Regions from separate parts of the Streptomyces sp. NPDC033229 genome, predicted to be linked through region 1. Evidence: riboswitches for the same ligand, from Rfam matches in the RefSeq annotation. Region 1 holds a riboswitch; each other region holds the start of a gene.

Region 1 (4,150 bases):
CCTGGGGGTCGTCGCGGTCCAGGGCCTCCGCGGCCTGGCGGACCAGGGCGCGGGCGGCGGCGAGTTCGGTCGCCATGTCGGCGAGGCGGAACCGCAGCGCCTGGGCGTCGAGCAGCGGTGCCCCGAACGCCTCCCGGTCGGCGAGGTACTCCAGGCTGCGGTGCAGGGCGTTCTGTCCGCCGCCGAGGGAGCAGGCGGCGATGCCGAGCCGGCCGCCGTTGAGCCCGTTCATGGCGATGCGGAAGCCGTCGCCCTCGGCGCCGAGCCGACGGTCGGCCGGAAGGCGGACGCCGTCCAGGACGACCTGGCGGGTGGGCTGGGCGTTCCAGCCCATCTTCTTCTCGTCGGGACCGAAGGACAGCCCGGGGTCGTCCCGTTCGACGACGAACGCCGAGATGCCGCCCGGCCCCTCCCCGCCCGTGCGCGCCATGACGATGTACACCTCGGCGGCCCCGGCGCCGGAGATGAACTGCTTCACGCCGGTCAGGACATAGGAGTCCCCGTCGCGTGCGGCCCGGGTCCGCAGCGCTGCGGCGTCGGAGCCCGCGCCCGGCTCGGTCAGGCAGTAACTGCCGAGGGTGTCCATCGAGCACAGCCGGGGCAGCCAACGGGCGCGCTGGGCCTCGTCGCCGTAGCGGTCGATCATCCAGCCGACCATGTTGTGGATGGAGAGGTAGCCGGCGATGGAGGGACAGCCGGTGGCCAGCACCTCGAAGATCAGCACGCCGTCCGCTCGGGTGAGGCCGGAGCCGCCCGCCTCCTCCCGTACATAGACCCCGCCGAGGCCGAGCCCCGCGGCCTTGCGCAGCACGTCGAGGGGGAAGTGTTTGTCCTGGTCCCAGGCTACGGCGTGCGGGGCGAGGTGTTCCCGCGCGAAGTCCAGCGTCGTTTCGGCCATCGCGAGCTGGTCCTCGGTGAGGCCCGTCGTCATGGCGCTCATCCCATCGTGGGGATGGTGAAGCTCGCGCCCTCCTTGACCCCGGAGGGCCAGCGCGAGGTGACGGTCTTGGTGCGGGTGTAGAAGCGGATGGCGTCCGGGCCGTGCTGGCCCAGGTCGCCGAAGCCGGACCGCTTCCAGCCGCCGAAGGTGTGGTACGCGACCGGCACGGGGATCGGGACGTTGACGCCGATCATGCCGGTGTCCACGCGCCGGGTGAAGTCGCGGGCGGTGTCCCCGTCGCGGGTGAAGATCGCGACGCCGTTGCCGAAGGCGTGCTCGGAGGGCAGCCGCAGTGCCTCCTCGTAGTCCGCCGCGCGGACCACCGACAGGACGGGCCCGAAGATCTCCTCCTGGTAGATCCGCATGTCCGGGGTGACCCGGTCGAAGAGGGAGGCGCCGGCGAAGAAGCCGTTCTCGTGCCCGGCGAGGGTGAAGCCGCGCCCGTCCACGACGAGTTCGGCGCCCTCCTCCACTCCGAGGTCCACATAGCCGCGGACCCGGTCGACGGCGTCGCGGCCGACGAGGGGGCCGAAGTCGGCGTCGGGGTCGTCGGACCGGCCGATCCGCAGGGTGCCGATCCGCTCCTTGAGGCGGGTGACCAGCGCGTCGGCGGTGTCCTCGCCGACGGGTACGGCGACGGAGATCGCCATGCAGCGCTCCCCGGCCGAGCCGTAGCCCGCGCCGATCAGGGCGTCGACGGCCTGGTCGAGGTCGGCGTCGGGCATCACGATCAAGTGGTTCTTGGCACCGCCGAAGCACTGGGCCCGCTTGCCGTGGGCGGCGGCCGTGGCGTAGATGTGGGCCGCGATCGGGGTCGAGCCGACGAAGCCGAGCGCCTGCACCCGCGGGTCCTCGAGCAGGGTGTCGACGGTTTCCTTGCCGCCGTTGACGACGTTGAGCACACCGGGCGGCAGCCCCGCCTCCAGGAACAGCTCGGCGAGCCGCAACGGGACGGACGGGTCGCGCTCGGAGGGCTTGAGGACGAAGGAGTTGCCGCAGGCGATGGCCGGGGCGGCCTTCCACAGCGGGATCATCGCGGGGAAGTTGAACGGGGTGATGCCCGCCGTCACGCCGATCGGGCGGCGCAGGGAGTGCACGTCGATGCCGGTCCCGGCGTTGTCGGTGAAGTCGCCCTTGAGCAGGTGCGGGATGCCGGCGGCGAACTCCACCACCTCCAGACCGCGCTGGATGTCGCCGAGCGCGTCGGGGACCGTCTTGCCGTGCTCACAGGACAGCAGCCGGGCGAGGGATTCCTTCTCACCCTCGACGAGCTGGAGGAAGCGCAACAGGACGCGGGCCCGGCGCTGCGGGTTCCACTCGCCCCACTCCCGCTGGGCCTCGGCCGCGTCGGCGACGGCCGCCTCGGTCTCGGCCCGGTTCGCCAGGGGCACCCGGGCCTGCACGGCGCCGGTGTTGGGGTCGTACACATCGCCGTAGGCACCCGATGTTCCCGGGGTGTGCCTGCCGCCGATGAAATGGGTGAGTTCACGGACCATGGGAGAGCCTGCTCTCGTCAGGTGAGATCCGAGGACGGCGCGAAGCGTCCGGCGGAGAGCGCGGGTTGCGCGCGGCCGCCGACGGGTCGCGGGACGCGAAGGGCCAGGAACCGTCAGCGAGCGGGAACAGCCGCTCGCCGCGCCGGATCACCAGGGTCGTGGGTACGGACCGGTGCCATACGTGTCTGCTCCATCCTCGTGGAAAACACGGAACGTTCCGCGGCCGGTATCCTGACTCCCGGATCAGCGCGCGTCCCGGTGCCTTCCCGACATCCCGCTCGTCAGTGGCGTGTACCGCGAGGACGAACTCCCCGGTCACAGTGGCGGGACCGTGCCGGATTCACACCGGCTTCCCTGCACCGCGGACCTTGTCCTCCGAACATATAGTTGGACGTCCTAGTAAGTCCAGGGTCTCCTGGCCCGGAGTGTCAGCGGCCCGGATCAAGGCCTCGGTTCAGTGGGGCCCGGTGTCCCGCACCGGGTACGGCACGAAGGTGCTGCGGTTCTCGTCGACGGCGAGGGGCCGGCCGAGCGGTGGGACGGCCCGCTGCGGGCAGTCCAGGCGTTCGCAGATCCGGCAGCCCATGCCGATGGGGGTGGCGGCCGAGGCGTTGTCCAGGTCGAGTCCGTCGGAGTAGACGAGCCGGGAGGCGTGGCGGATCTCGCAGCCGAGCCCGATGGCGAAGGTCTTGCCGGGCTCGCCCCAGCCGCCCCGGTGCCGGGTGACGGTGCGGGCGGTCCACAGATGGCGCTGCCCGTCCGGCATCGCCGCGATCTGCACATGGATGCGGCCGGGAGAGGCGAATGCCTCGTAGACGTTCCACAGCGGGCAGGTGCCGCCGGCCCGGGAGAAGTGGAATCCGGTGGCCGACTGCCGTTTGGACATGTTGCCCGCGCGGTCGACCCGTACGAACGAGAACGGCACCCCGCGCAGCCGCGGGCGCTGGAGCGTGCTGAGCCGGTGACAGACGGTCTCGTAGCCGAGCCCGAAGCGGTCGGCGAGCCGCTCGATGTCGTACCGCAGCTCCTCCGCCGCGGCGTGGAACTCGCGGTACGGCAGGATCAGCGCGGCGGCGACGTAGTTGGCGATGCCGATCCGGGCCAGCGGCCGGACGACGGAGTCTTCCTCGTAGTCCTCCGAGGCGAGCCGGGTGAGTTCCCCGCCGTACTCCAGCAGGGCGAGCTGGGTCGCCATCCGGAAGGCCTGCTGGCCGGGGCGCAACCGGTTCGACAGGCGCAGCACCCGCGCGCGGGGGTCGTAGCTGTGGAGGTGGTCGGGGTCGGCGGCGATGCGGACCCCGTGGCGTTCGGCGAGCCGGGCGGCCAGGGCCGGCAGCACCCCGCCGGGGCGGATGCCGATCTCTGCGGCCAGCTCCTCGGCGGCGGTGTCGATGGTGTGGAGGTAGTTCTGCCGACGGTAGAAGAACTCCCGGATCTCCTCGTGGGGCGGGCGCGGCAGGGCCGGGTCGTCGGTGCCGCGCCGCTCGGCGACCTCCGCGAGCCGCTCGGTCAGGGCCTGGTTGCGCCGGCCCAGGTCGAGCAGCACCGCCGCGACGGCGGGCAGCCGGGAGGCGAGTTCCGACAGATCGGTGGGTGAGACGCGGGCGGCGGCCACCTCGTCGGCGAGGGCTTCGCGCAGGTCGGCCAGGACACGTCCGGTGTCGCGCTCGGAGAAGAAGCCGGGGTCCACACCGAACGCCTCGGTGAGCCTCAG
Region 2 (4,150 bases), on a different contig from region 1:
GGAGAGCAGTAATCGGAAGTCGTAGTTCCGTAAGAGCCCTGAGCACACCGGCTTCACTGACGAGGACATTTGGCAGACATTTGGTGATGAGGGTGGGCACAGTCAAAAGGATCCGGGTACTTCCGGACAGTTTTGTTCGTAATGCGGACAACTCGTGGTGACGTTGGGGCGAAAGGTTTCATACTGTTGCTTGAACGTCACCCAGGGTGGCCTGCGACGGAAGCGTTTTCTGCGGTTCCGGTGCGCCGAGGGGGGCCTGATGTTCGAATGTCCGATAGTCGGTGCCGTGCCCGGGGTGGATCGGTTCAAAGTGGTGACACTCGGGCGGCTTTGAGATAAGCGGCGATGAGATGGGCGGCTCGGGGAGGAGTGTCCGGGAGTGTCCGGCTGCCCTACAGCTCCACGTCCGCCTGCACCGGCAAGTGATCGCTGGGGAACTGCCCGCCCTGCTGGAAGACGTTGATGGCCGCGCGCCGGGTCCGCACCCGGGGCGAGGTGAGGATCCAGTCGATGCGGTCGCCGTCCGGCACGAGTGGCCGGTATCCGTGGAAGGTCGCGTACTGCGCCCCGCGCCGGTCGGCCGCGTCCCAGGAATCCACGAGCGAACCCTGGTCGAGCATCGTGCCGTAGACGGGGTTGCCGTGTGCGGGGACGTTGAAATCGCCGGTGACGATCCGGGGGAGGGCCGGATCCAGACCGCGCAGCCGAGTGGTGATCAGCGCGGCGGAGCGCTCGCGCGCGTACTGGTGGGCGTGGTCGAGATGGGTGTTGAAGGCATAGAACTCGCCCCCGGTGAGCAGATCCCGGAACCGGACCCAGGTGACCATCCGGATCACGGTGTTGCCCCAGGTCGCGGAGCCGATGAGATACGGGGTGTCGGAGAGCCAGAAGTGGTCGTACGCGACGGGGGCGAGCCGCCGCACGTCATGGAAGACGGCGGCGAACTCATCACGGCTGCCTCCCGCGCGGCCCGTGCCGATCCACGCGTAGCGCGGCCCGAGATCGTCGGCGATGTCCCGCAGCTGCGCGTACAGCCCCTCCTGGGTGCCGAGGAGATGAGGGCGTTCCTGGCGCAGCAGCGCGCGGGTGACAGGCCGGCGATCGGCCCAGGTGTGGGGCGGGGTGTCGGAGGCGTAGCGGAGGTTGAAGCTCATCACCCGCAGCGGACTTCGGCCGCCACCACCCCCGACGGGCCCGGCCGCGGCCGACGCGGCCACGGCCCGCAGCGCGGTGCGGCGGTCGAAAGGAGCGTGCGCGAAGGCGGTCACGGCGTCTCCAGGGTCCGGGCGAGGTCCGGGTACCGAGGATTCTCATGCGTCGCAGGGGCCGCCGCAACGGTGCCGTGGGTGACACGTGCGGGGGGTTGTGACGGCGTCCGTCGACGGGCGGCGGCGCCCCCGGGGGCGCCGCCGGGCGTGTCGGCGCGGCTCGCGCGAGGGCCCGGCCCCCCTCTTTTCCGCCACCACACGCCAAGATCGAATCCTTGCGCGGATTCCCCTACCGGCACTTCGACATTGTGTCTAGGGTGGGAGACGCAGCTGGTTCGCCCCGCCCGCCAGGCGGGAGCGTCGCAAGAGGGAACCCGGTGGGAATCCGGGACTGCCCCGCAGCGGTGAGTGGGAACGACCGCCGTCATACGCACTGGACGCCCACGCGTCCGGGAAGCGACGGCCAGTAGGTGCCCGACGGCCCCAAGGCCCAGGGCGCGCCCGCGAGTCCGAAGACCTGCCACTGCCCGCGCGCCACCCGCGCGCGGTGATCTCGGTGGCCTCGAGGGAGGGCCGGCGGTGGCAGGCAGGCGTGCCCGGCACGCCCGCCCTCTTCGTCGTCCCTTCGCGCCCGGGTCCGCCGTGGTCATTCCGCGACTCGCGAAGGAGAGTTCCGTGACCGACCGCATCGCCACCCCGCCCTCCCGGGCCACCGTCCACGGCTACCCCCGCCAGGGCCAGGGCCGTGAGCTGAAGAAGGCCATCGAGGGCTACTGGGCGGGCCGCGTCACCGCCGACGCCCTGCACACCACCGCCGCCACCCTGCGCCGCACGGCCTGGCGCCAGTTGACCGAAGCCGGTGTGGACGAGGTCCCCACCGGTGACTTCTCGCTCTACGACCACGTCCTGGACACCACGGTCATGGTCGGCGCCATCCCCGAGCGGCACCGCACCGCCGTCCGGGACAACGCCCTGGACGGCTACTTCGCCATGGCCCGCGGCACCCAGGAGGCCCCGCCGCTGGAAATGACGAAGTGGTTCGACACCAACTACCACTACCTCGTCCCCGAACTGGGCCCGGACACCGTCTTCACCGCCGACCCCGCCAAGCCGCTCGGCGAACTGCGCGAGGCCCTCGCCCTCGGCCACACGGCCCGCCCCGTCCTGGTCGGCCCGGTCACCTATCTGCTCCTCGCCAAGCCGGCCCCCGGCGCCCCGGCGGACTTCCAGCCCCTCACCCTCCTCGACCGGCTGCTCCCCGTGTACGCCCGGGTGCTGGCCGAGCTGCGGGCCGCGGGCGCCGAGTGGGTCCAGCTCGACGAGCCCGCCCTCGTGCAGGACCAGCCCCCCGCCGTCCTCAGCGCCGCCACCCGCGCCTACCGCGACCTCGGCGCGCTCGCCGACCGGCCCAGGATCCTGGCCGCCGCCTATTTCGACCGCCTCGGTGACGCCCTGCCCGTCCTTGCCAAGTCACCCGTCGAGGGTCTGGCCCTGGACTTCACCGGCCCCGCCGCCGCCAATCTCGAAGCCCTCGCCGCGGCCGGCGGTGTGCCGGGCAAGCGCCTCGTCGCCGGCGTCGTCGACGGACGCAACATCTGGCTCAACGACCTCGAACACTCGCTGGCCACCCTCGCCACCCTCCTCGGTCTCGCCGGCCGGGTGGACGTGGCACCGTCCTGCTCGTTGCTGCACGTCCCCCTCGACGCCACCGCCGAACGCGACGTGGACCCCCAGGTCGCCCGCTGGCTCGCCTTCGCCCGCCAGAAGACCGAGGAGATCGTCACCCTCGCCCGCGGACTGAACGAGGGCACGGACGTCATCGCCCCGCAGCTCGCAGCCAATCGCTCCGCCCGCGCCTCCCGCGCCGCCTCCGCCCTCACCCACGACCCGGCCGTCCGGGCCCGCGCCGCGGCCGTCACCGAGCGGGACACCCGCCGCCCGCAGCCGTACGCCGAGCGGACCGCCGCCCAGCGGGCCCGGCTGAACCTGCCGCTGCTGCCCACCACGACCATCGGCTCGTTCCCGCAGACCACCGAACTGCGCACCGCTCGTGCCGACCTGCGCTCGGGACGGATCGACGCCGCCGGGTACGACGAGCGCATCGCCGCCGAGATCCGCGACGTCCTCGCCTTCCAGGAGAAGGCCGGGCTGGACGTCCTCGTCCACGGCGAGCCCGAACGCAACGACATGGTCCAGTACTTCGCGGAGCGGCTCACCGGCTACCTCGCCACCCAGCACGGCTGGGTGCAGTCCTACGGCACCCGCTATGTCCGTCCGCCGATCCTGGCCGGTGACATCTCCCGCCCCGAGCCCATGACCGTGGCCTGGACGAGCTACGCCCAGTCGCAGACCGAGCGCCCGGTCAAGGGCATGCTCACCGGGCCCGTCACCATGCTCGCCTGGTCCTTCGTCCGCGACGACCAGCCGCTCGCCGACACCGCCCGCCAGGTCGCCCTGGCCCTGCGCGATGAGGTCGCCGACCTGGAGGCCGCCGGGACCGCCGTCATCCAGGTCGACGAGCCCGCGCTGCGCGAGACGCTGCCGCTGCGCACCGCCGACCGGCCCGGCTACCTGGCCTGGGCGACCGAGGCGTTCCGGCTGACCACCGCGGGCGTCCGGGCGGACACCCAGATCCACACCCACATGTGCTACGCCGAGTTCGGGGTCATCATCGGCGCCATCGAGGAGCTGGACGCCGACGTCATCAGCCTGGAGGCGGCCCGCTCGCACATGCAGGTCGCCGACGAACTCGCCGTGGCCGGATACGGGCACGAGGTGGGCCCGGGCGTCTACGACATCCACTCGCCCCGTGTGCCGGGCGTCGAGGAGACCGCCACCCTGCTGCGCAAGGGGCTCGGCGCCATCCCCGCCGAGCGTCTGTGGGTCAACCCCGACTGCGGCCTGAAGACGCGGGGCTGGAGCGAGGTCCGCGCCTCCCTGGA
Region 3 (4,150 bases), 110 kb from region 1:
AGGCGGCGGACAGGCCGGCGTTCTTGCCGGGCAGCCACTCCAGGTTGCCGTGCTTGCCGAGGTGGACCATGGCGTCGGCGCCGAAGCCGCCGTCCGCCCGGGAGGCGGCGATCCAGCGGTAGGCGGCGAGGTAGTGGTGCGAGGGCGGCAGGTCGGGGTCGTGGTAGATCGCGATGGGGTTCTCGCCGAAGCCGCGCGGCGGCTGGATGAGGATGAGGAGGTTGCCGCGGCGCAGCGCCGCGAGGACGATGTCGCCCTCGGGGTTGGCGCTGCGGTCGACGAACATCTCGCCGGGCGCCGGGCCCCAGTGCTCCTCGACGGCCTCGCGCAGCTCGGCGGGCAACTCGGCGAACCAGCGCCGGTAGTCGGCGGCCGGGATACGGACGGGGTTGCGGGCGAGCTGCTCCTCGGTGAGCCACTCCTGGTCGTGGCCACCGGCCTCGATGAGGGCGTAGATCAGCTCGTCGCCGTCGCCGGACGCGAGGCCGGGGACCTCCTCCGAACCGAAGTCGTAGCCCTCCTCGCGCAGTCGGCGCAGCAGCGCCACGGCGCTGGCCGGGGTGTCGAGCCCGACGGCGTTGCCGATGCGGGAGTGCTTGGTGGGGTAGGCGGAGAGGACCAGCGCGAGGCGCTTGCCGGCCGCGGGGATGTGGCGCAGCCGGGCGTGGCGCACGGCGATGCCGGCGACGCGGGAGGCGCGCTCGGCGTCGGCCACGTACATCGGCAGCCCGTCCTCGTCGACCTCCTTGAAGGAGAACGGGACGGTGATGAGGCGGCCGTCGAACTCGGGGACGGCGACCTGGGTGGCGGCGTCGAGCGGCGAGAGGCCCTCGTCGTTCTCCTCCCAGGCGCTGCGGGGGCCGGTCAGACACAGGGCCTGGAGGATCGGTACGTCGAGCGCGGCGAGGGCGCCGGCGTCCCAGGACTCGTCGTCGCCGCCGGCGGAGGCGGCCGCGGGCTTGGTGCCGCCCGCGGCGAGGACGGTGGTGACGACGGCGTCGGCGCTGCCGAGAGCCTCGACGAGCGCGGGCTCGGGGGCGCGCAGCGAGGCGACGTACAGCGGCAGGGCGCGGCCGCCCGCGTCCTCGATCGCCCCGCACAGGGTCTCCACGAAGGCGGTGTTGCCGCTCATGTGGTGGGCGCGGTAGTAGAGCACCGCGATGAGCGGGCCGCTCGCGCCCGGCTTGGCGGTGCGCTCCAGCGGGCCCCAGGTGGGGGCGGGCGCGGGCGCCTCGAAGCCGTGTCCGGTGAGCAGCACCGTGTCGGAGAGGAAGCGCGCGAGCTGTTCGAGGTTGTCGGGGCCGCCGTGCGCGAGGTAGGCGTGGGCCTCGGCGGCGATGCCGATGGGGACGGTGGAGGCCTCCATCAGCTGGGCGTCGGGCGCCTGTTCGCCGGTGAGGACGACGACGGGGCGGTCCCCGGCGAGCAGCAGGTCGAGCCCCTCCTGCCAGGCGCGGATGCCGCCGAGGAGCCGCACGACGACGAGGTCGGTGCCCTCCAGCAGAGCCGGAAGCTCGTCGATCGCGAGGCGGGCGGGGTTGGCGAGGCGGTACGGGACCGGGCCCCCGGCAGCAGCAGCCGCGCGGGCGCTGAGCAGGTCGGTGTCGGACGTCGACAGGAGAAGGATCACGCGGCGCTCCCCAGGGCATCGAGGGTCGCCCGGGGTACGCCGGACCGGATGGTGCGCATGCGGCGGCTGGCCTTCCTCGGGGTCCGCGCCCCGGGCGGTTGGAGGACGGCGGGAGTTCCTGACTCGCCCGGCATCGCTGCCGGGCTCACAGTGGCGGGACCGTGCCGGAGTCTCACCGGCTTCCTCCCCTGACGCCGTCGCTGGCGTTTGGCGGACCAGAGGACGAATAAAGAGATTCTGGCCACCGGTGAGCATAGTAAGCGCTGGCCGTTCGGCACAGGACGGTGCACCCCGTGTGATCGTCGGTATGCTCGCCGCCATGCCCGTCACCCCCACATCCCCCCCGGAGCGGGATGAACCGGCCGCCGGCGGACGAACCGTCCGCGCGGGCGGCGACGCGTGCCCCGGAGCGCTGCGGCTGCACACCGCGGACGACGGTTCGCTGGCGCGCGTCCGGCTGCCCGCCGGGCTGTTGACGGCCCGTCAGGCGATGACATTGGCGCTGGTCACCGAGGAGCTGGGCGACGGGAATCTCGACATCACCTCGCGCGGCAACGTCCAGTTGCGCGGGCTGGCCGACGGCTGCGGCGGCGAACTGGCCGGGCGGTTGCGGGCGGCGGGGCTGCTGCCCTCGGACCGGTACGACCGGGTACGCAATGTGGCGGCCTCGCCGTTGTGCGGTCTGGACGGGGAGGCGGAACCCTCCCGCGCCGGGGCAACCGATGTGCAGGCCTGGGCGCGCGCCCTGGACGCACTCCTGTGCACCCCCGCGCTGCCCGGACCGCCGTCCGATGCGCCCGACCCTTCCGACGGCCTGGATTTGTCAGGTTTGTCGGGTCGTTTTCTCTTCGGCCTGGACGACGGCCGCGGCGACATCGTGGCCCTCGGCCCCGATGTGACATTGGTCGCAAGCGGCGTGGGGCAGGCCACCCTGTGCTTCGCCGCCACCGGTCCCGGCCTGCGGATCGCCGCCTGTGACGCGCCGCGCGCGGCCGCGCTGGCCGCGCGCGAGTTCCTCGCGGCGCTGGCCGACAGCGGCGCCAAGGCCTGGCGCGTCCGGGACCTGGCCCCCGAACGCCGCCCGCGCGTCGAAGCGTTGGCGGCCCGGCTCACGGCCGCGGGCATCGCCTGCGCCCCGCTGCCCCGGCCCCGGCTCCCGCACGGACCTCCGGTCGGGCCCGGCCTGGTCACCGGCCGGGACGGGCGGTGCGCCCTGTCGGTGACCGCGCCGCTCGGGCGGCTGACCGCCGCCCAGTGGCGGCTCGTGGCCACCACGGCCGCCCAGGACGGGGCGGGCGAGCTGCGTGTGACACCCTGGCGCGGCATCGTCGTCCCCGGCCTCCCGGCCGGTACGGCCCGCATCCGGCTGACGGCGCTCGCGGACGCGGGACTCGTCACCTCCACCACGTCCCCCTGGCACCGGGCGGGCGCGTGCGCCGGCCGGCCGGGCTGCGCCAAGTCCCTCGGTGACGTACGGGCGGACGCGGCGGCCTGCCTCCCGGGGCTGCCACCGGCGGGGCTCCCGGTGTACTGGTCCGGCTGCGAGCGGCGGTGCGGCCACCCGGGCGGGAGATGGGTCGACGTGCTCGCGACCGGTGACGGCTACCGGATCGCGGTGCGGGACGGGGAGACGGAAACGCATACGGAAACAGCCACAGCGGGGGGACTGGCCGACGCGGTCGCGGCGGCTCGTACCGTCGCGGACTGACCCTGCACGACACCACCAGGCGCAACCCAGCAAGCGAGGCACAGTGTTCGAGTACGAGAAGGACGGCGCGTCCATCTACCGCCAGTCCTTTGCCACCATCAGGGCCGAGGCCGACCTCGGCGGGCTGCCGCCGGACGTCAGCCAGGTCGCGGTGCGCATGATCCACGCCTGCGGGATGGTCGATCTCGTACGGGACCTCGCGTACTCCCCCGAGGTGGTGGCGCGGGCCCGCGAGGCGCTGCGCGCCGGGGCGCCGATCCTGTGCGACGCGAACATGGTCGCCAGTGGCGTGACCCGCAAGCGGCTGCCCGCGGACAACGAGGTGCTGTGCACCCTCGCCGACCCGTCGGTGCCGGAGCTGGCACGGCGGATGGGCACGACCCGCAGCGCGGCGGCGCTGGAGCTGTGGCGCGAGAAGCTGGACGGCGCGGTCGTCGCGGTCGGCAACGCGCCGACGGCGCTGTTCCGTCTGCTGGAGATGATTCAAGAAGGCGGGGCGGCGGCGCCGCGCCCGGCCGCGGTCATCGGCATACCGGTGGGCTTCATCGGTGCCGCCGAATCCAAGGACGCCCTGGCCGACAGCCCGCTGGGGCTCGACTATCTGGTGGTGCGGGGCCGTCGCGGCGGCAGCGCCATGGCAGCGGCGGCGATCAACGCGATAGCGAGCGAGGAAGAGTGAACGAGCAGCCTTCGACGACGGGCCGACTGTACGGAGTGGGCCTCGGCCCCGGCGATCCGTCGCTGATGACCGTGCGGGCCGTCGAGGTCATCACCGGGGCCGATGTCGTCGCGTACCACAGCGCCCGGCACGG
Region 4 (4,150 bases), on a different contig from region 1:
CGTGGTGCGGTCCCACACGCCGAGCTGCTTCAGGTCCTCCACCAGGTAGGTGTTGACCTGGAGGAACTCACCGGAGAGCGTCTCGCGCTTGAAGAGGTTGGAGACCTGCGGCTCGATGCACTCGTACACACCCGCGATGGAGGCGATGGTGGCCGTCGGCGCGATGGCGAGCAGCAGCGAGTTGCGCATGCCCGTCTTCGCGATCCGGGCGCGCAGCGCGTCCCAGCGGTCGGCCCAGCGCTGCTCGGCGTTCGGGTAGTGGTCGGGGTGCAGCACGCCGCGCGCGGTGCGGGTCGCGGCCCACGCCGGGTGCGGGCCGTGCCGCTCGGCGAGCTCGGCGGACGCCTCGTACGCCGCGAGCATGATGCGCTCGGAGATCCGGGTGGACAGCTCCTTCGCCTCGGCGGAGTCGAAGGGCAGCCGCAGCCGGAAGAAGACGTCCTGGAGACCCATCAGGCCGAGGCCCACCGGGCGCCAGCGGCTGTTGGAGTTCCCGGCCTGCTCGGTCGGGTAGAAGTTGATGTCCACGACGCGGTCGAGGAACGTCACGGCCGTGCGGACCGTGCGGTCGAGCTTCTCCCAGTCCATCTCGCCGTCGGTGCCCAGGTGCTGCGCCAGGTTGACGGAACCGAGGTTGCAGACGGCCGTCTCGCCGTCGTCGGTGACCTCGAGGATCTCGGTGCAGAGGTTCGAGGAGTGGACGACCTTGCCGGGCTCGGCGGTCTGGTTCGCGGTGCGGTTGGACGCGTCCTTGAAGGTCATCCAGCCGTTGCCGGTCTGCGCGAGGGTGCGCATCATCCGGGAGTACAGCACGCGCGCCGGGATCGTCTTGATCGCCTTGCCGTCGGCCTCGGCCTTGCGGTACGCCGCGTCGAACTCGTCGCCCCACAGGTCGACCAGCTCGGGGGTGTCGGCGGGGGAGAACAGCGACCAGTCGGAGTCCGCCTCGACGCGGCGCATGAACTCGTCCGGGATCCAGTGCGCGGTGTTGAGGTTGTGCGTGCGGCGGGCCTCCTCACCGGTGTTGTCGCGGAGCTCCAGGAACTCCTCGATGTCCGCGTGCCAGGTCTCCAGGTAGACACAGGCCGCGCCCTTGCGCCGGCCGCCCTGGTTGACGGCGGCGACGGAGGCGTCCAGCGTGCGCAGGAACGGCACGATGCCGTTGGAGTGGCCGTTGGTGCCGCGGATCAGCGAGCCGCGCGAGCGGATGCGCGAGTACGACAGGCCGATGCCGCCGGCGTGCTTCGACAGCCGCGCCACCTGGTGGTAGCGGTCGTAGATCGAGTCCAGCTCGTCCAGCGGCGAGTCCAGCAGGTAGCACGAGGACATCTGCGGGTGGCGGGTGCCGGAGTTGAAGAGCGTGGGGGAGGACGGCAGGTAGGAGAGCGTGCTGGTCAGCCGGTACAGCTCGGCCACGTCGTCCAGGGCCCGCGTCGAGTGGTCCTCGGCGAGGCCGCAGGCCACGCGCAGCAGGAAGTGCTGCGGGGTCTCGACGACCTGGCGGGTGATGGGGTGGCGCAGCAGGTAGCGGCTGTGCAGGGTGCGCAGGCCGAAGTAGCCGAAGCGGTCGTCGGCGCCGTCGGCGAGGGCGGCGTCCACGAGGGCGTCCAGGCGCTCGGCGTGGGTCACGACGAACGCGGCCGTCTCGTCGGCGATCAGACCCTCGCGGTGGCCGACCGCGACGGAGGCGGAGAAGGAGAGGGCGCCCTGTCCGGCCGCCTCGTCGGCGATCGCACGCGTGAGGAGTCGCGCGGCGAGCCGGGAGTACTCCGGCTCCTCGGCGATGAGCCCCGCGGCGGCCTCGGTGGCCAGGGACCGCAACTCGGCCTCGTCCGAGCCCGGGTGGCGGCCGCGCAGCGCGGCGGCGGCGACCTTGCCGGGGTCGGTGGCGGGCAGATCGGCGGTGAGGTCGGTCAGGGTGCGCAGCAGCGCGGTCCCGGGGCCGCCGGTCGCTTCCGCTGTCGCTGAGACCGGATCGGCGGGCGCGATGGTCACGTGGGGCTCTCCCTCGCTCGGCAGTGGTGTGGGCCGGGCGGGCGGGCGCGACGGGCGCGTACGGGAACACCCCTGCACCAGGGCATGCCACGCAGCGTCCATCGGCCCAACCCGCGAGACCCGGACGATTTCGACGCCCTGTTCCGAGCGGAGGCTCGAAAGGCGGGCGCGCTGTCGGCAGGTCCTCGGACTCTTGGGTACGTAAAACCGCACACATACACCGTTGCGGGACAGTTCCGGATTTCCACCGGATTCCCCTGCGGCGACAGCGAGGACGAGCATACATCTAGTGCTGCCACTCGTACGCGCCCCCACATGTTGTGTCGCGCGGTAATGAGCTGGGTGCGGAATGTGCTAGAGCGCCCGGGTGTTGGACCTCGAATCGCTTATCGCCTGAGCCCCCGTCACGGCCCTCCGAGGCCTCCCGCGAAGGCCCCCGAAGGGCCTCTGCGAGCGTCCCGGCGGCGCCCGCAAGGCGAAGGCCGCCGCCCCCCTGTTCGTCGGGGAGCGGCGGCCTCAGAGGCGCGGTCGGGGGTGTGGGGGTCAGTGGCCGCCGGGGGCACCCGCGGTGGCCGCCGGAAGCTTCTCCACCACGCCCGGGTCGCCCGCGTCGGCGGTGTAGTCCGACGCCTTCGTCTCGTCCACGCCGTCCGGCGCGCCGAGCTTTCTGAGGACGAAGGTGAGGACGATCACCACGATGACGTTGAGGACGAAGGCCGTGAGGCCGATGTAACCCTTCTCACCGATGAGGGGGACGAGATTCGTGTTGCCGAAGTGGTCCTGCGTGGCGCTCGGCGTGTCGTACGCCCGCCAGGTGCCGTAGATCATTCCGGCCGCCCAGCCGCCGAGCAGCGCCCAGCGGTGGCACCAGCGCGTGAAGAGCCCGCCCACCAGGGCCGGGACGGTCTGCAGGATCCAGATGCCGCCGAGCAGCTGGAAGTTGATCGCCACCGTCTTGTCCATGGTGAGCACGAAGACCAGCGCGCCGACCTTCACCAGCAGCGAGGCGAGCTTGGAGACCTTCGCCTCGTGCTCCGGCGTGGCGTCCGGCCTGATGAAGTCCTTGTAGATGTTGCGGGTGAACAGATTCGCGGCGGCAATCGACATGATGGCCGCCGGGACGAGCGCGCCGATCCCGATCGCGGCGAAGGCGACGCCCGTGAACCAGTCGGGGAACATGTTCTCGAAGAGTTGCGGGATGGCCAGCTGGCCGTTCTTGACCTTGACCCCGGCGGCGAGCGCCATGAAGCCGAGGATCGCCAGCAGCCCGAGCATCAGCGAGTACAGCGGCAGGATCGTGGTGTTGCGGCGGATGACGTTGCGGCTGCGGCTGGAGAGCACCGCCGTCACCGAGTGGGGATAGAGGAAGAGCGCCATCGCCGACCCGAGGGCGAGCGTCGCGTACGCCCACTGCGCCTGCGGCCCGGTCACCAGGGAGCCGCGCGGCTTGCCGGTCGCCGGGTTCTCGACCGCGAACGCCTCGCCCGCCTTCGCAAAGATGTCGTCGAAGCCGCCGAGCTTGATCGGGATGTAGATGATCGCCACGATGATCACGATGTAGATCAGCGCGTCCTTGACGAAGGCGATCAGCGCCGGCGCCCGCAGCCCGGAGGAATAGGTGTAGGCGGCGAGCACACCGAAGGCGATCAGCAGCGGCAGGTCCTTCATGAACCAGTTCGATCCGCCGCCGACGCCCATCACGTCCAGCACGGCCTGGATGCCGACGAGCTGGAGCGCGATGTACGGCATCGTCGCGAGGATGCCGGTGAGCGCGAGGGCCAGCGACAGCCCCTTGGACCCGAACCGGCCGCGGACGAAGTCCGACGAGGTGACATAGCCGTGCTTGTGCGCGACCGACCACAGCCGGGGCAGGAAGGTGAACACCAGCGGATAACAGAGGATCGTGTACGGCACCGCGAAGAACCCCGCCGCGCCGCCCGCGTAGATCGCCGCCGGGACGGCCACGAAGGTGTACGCGGTATAGAGGTCGCCGCCCAGCAGGAACCAGGTCACCCAGGTGCCGAACGAGCGCCCGCCCAGCCCCCACTCGTCGAGATTGTTCGCGTTCTCCGCGCGCCGCCACTTCGAGGCCAGGAACCCCATGACCGTGACGGCCAGGAAGAAGAAGATGAAGACGGCGAGCGCCACGCCGTTC

What was found. A riboswitch is a leader RNA that binds a small molecule or an ion and turns the genes downstream of it on or off. The one in region 1 is predicted to bind cobalamin.
Region 2: it holds a riboswitch for cobalamin, as region 1 does, so the genes downstream of both, metE (5-methyltetrahydropteroyltriglutamate--homocysteine S-methyltransferase) here and ACZ53N_RS11080 (CoA-acylating methylmalonate-semialdehyde dehydrogenase) in region 1, are expected to answer to the same signal.
Region 3: it holds a riboswitch for cobalamin, as region 1 does, so the genes downstream of both, cobN (cobaltochelatase subunit CobN) here and ACZ53N_RS11080 (CoA-acylating methylmalonate-semialdehyde dehydrogenase) in region 1, are expected to answer to the same signal.
Region 4: it holds a riboswitch for cobalamin, as region 1 does, so the genes downstream of both, ACZ53N_RS03665 (ribonucleoside-diphosphate reductase subunit alpha) here and ACZ53N_RS11080 (CoA-acylating methylmalonate-semialdehyde dehydrogenase) in region 1, are expected to answer to the same signal.

Annotation. Positions count from the first base shown of each region.
Region 1 covers NZ_JBVIQR010000009.1:108,300-112,449, forward strand. The annotation lists gene ACZ53N_RS11075 (acyl-CoA dehydrogenase family protein) at 1-940, opposite strand, end outside; gene ACZ53N_RS11080 (CoA-acylating methylmalonate-semialdehyde dehydrogenase) at 937-2,436, opposite strand; cobalamin riboswitch at 2,641-2,815, opposite strand; gene ACZ53N_RS11085 (short-chain fatty acyl-CoA regulator family protein) at 2,891-4,150, opposite strand, start outside.
Region 2 covers NZ_JBVIQR010000003.1:162,501-166,650, reverse strand. The annotation lists gene ACZ53N_RS04265 (MFS transporter) at 1-69, opposite strand, end outside; gene ACZ53N_RS04260 (endonuclease/exonuclease/phosphatase family protein) at 393-1,268, opposite strand; cobalamin riboswitch at 1,540-1,731, shown strand; gene metE (5-methyltetrahydropteroyltriglutamate--homocysteine S-methyltransferase) at 1,884-4,150, shown strand, end outside.
Region 3 covers NZ_JBVIQR010000009.1:2,139-6,288, forward strand. The annotation lists gene cobN (cobaltochelatase subunit CobN) at 1-1,630, opposite strand, end outside; cobalamin riboswitch at 1,721-1,865, opposite strand; gene ACZ53N_RS10620 (cobalamin biosynthesis protein CobG) at 1,938-3,338, shown strand; gene ACZ53N_RS10625 (precorrin-8X methylmutase) at 3,382-4,017, shown strand; gene ACZ53N_RS10630 (precorrin-2 C(20)-methyltransferase) at 4,014-4,150, shown strand, end outside.
Region 4 covers NZ_JBVIQR010000002.1:382,849-386,998, forward strand. The annotation lists gene ACZ53N_RS03665 (ribonucleoside-diphosphate reductase subunit alpha) at 1-1,995, opposite strand, end outside; adenosylcobalamin-variant (AdoCbl-variant) riboswitch at 2,167-2,264, opposite strand; gene mctP (monocarboxylate uptake permease MctP) at 2,539-4,150, opposite strand, start outside.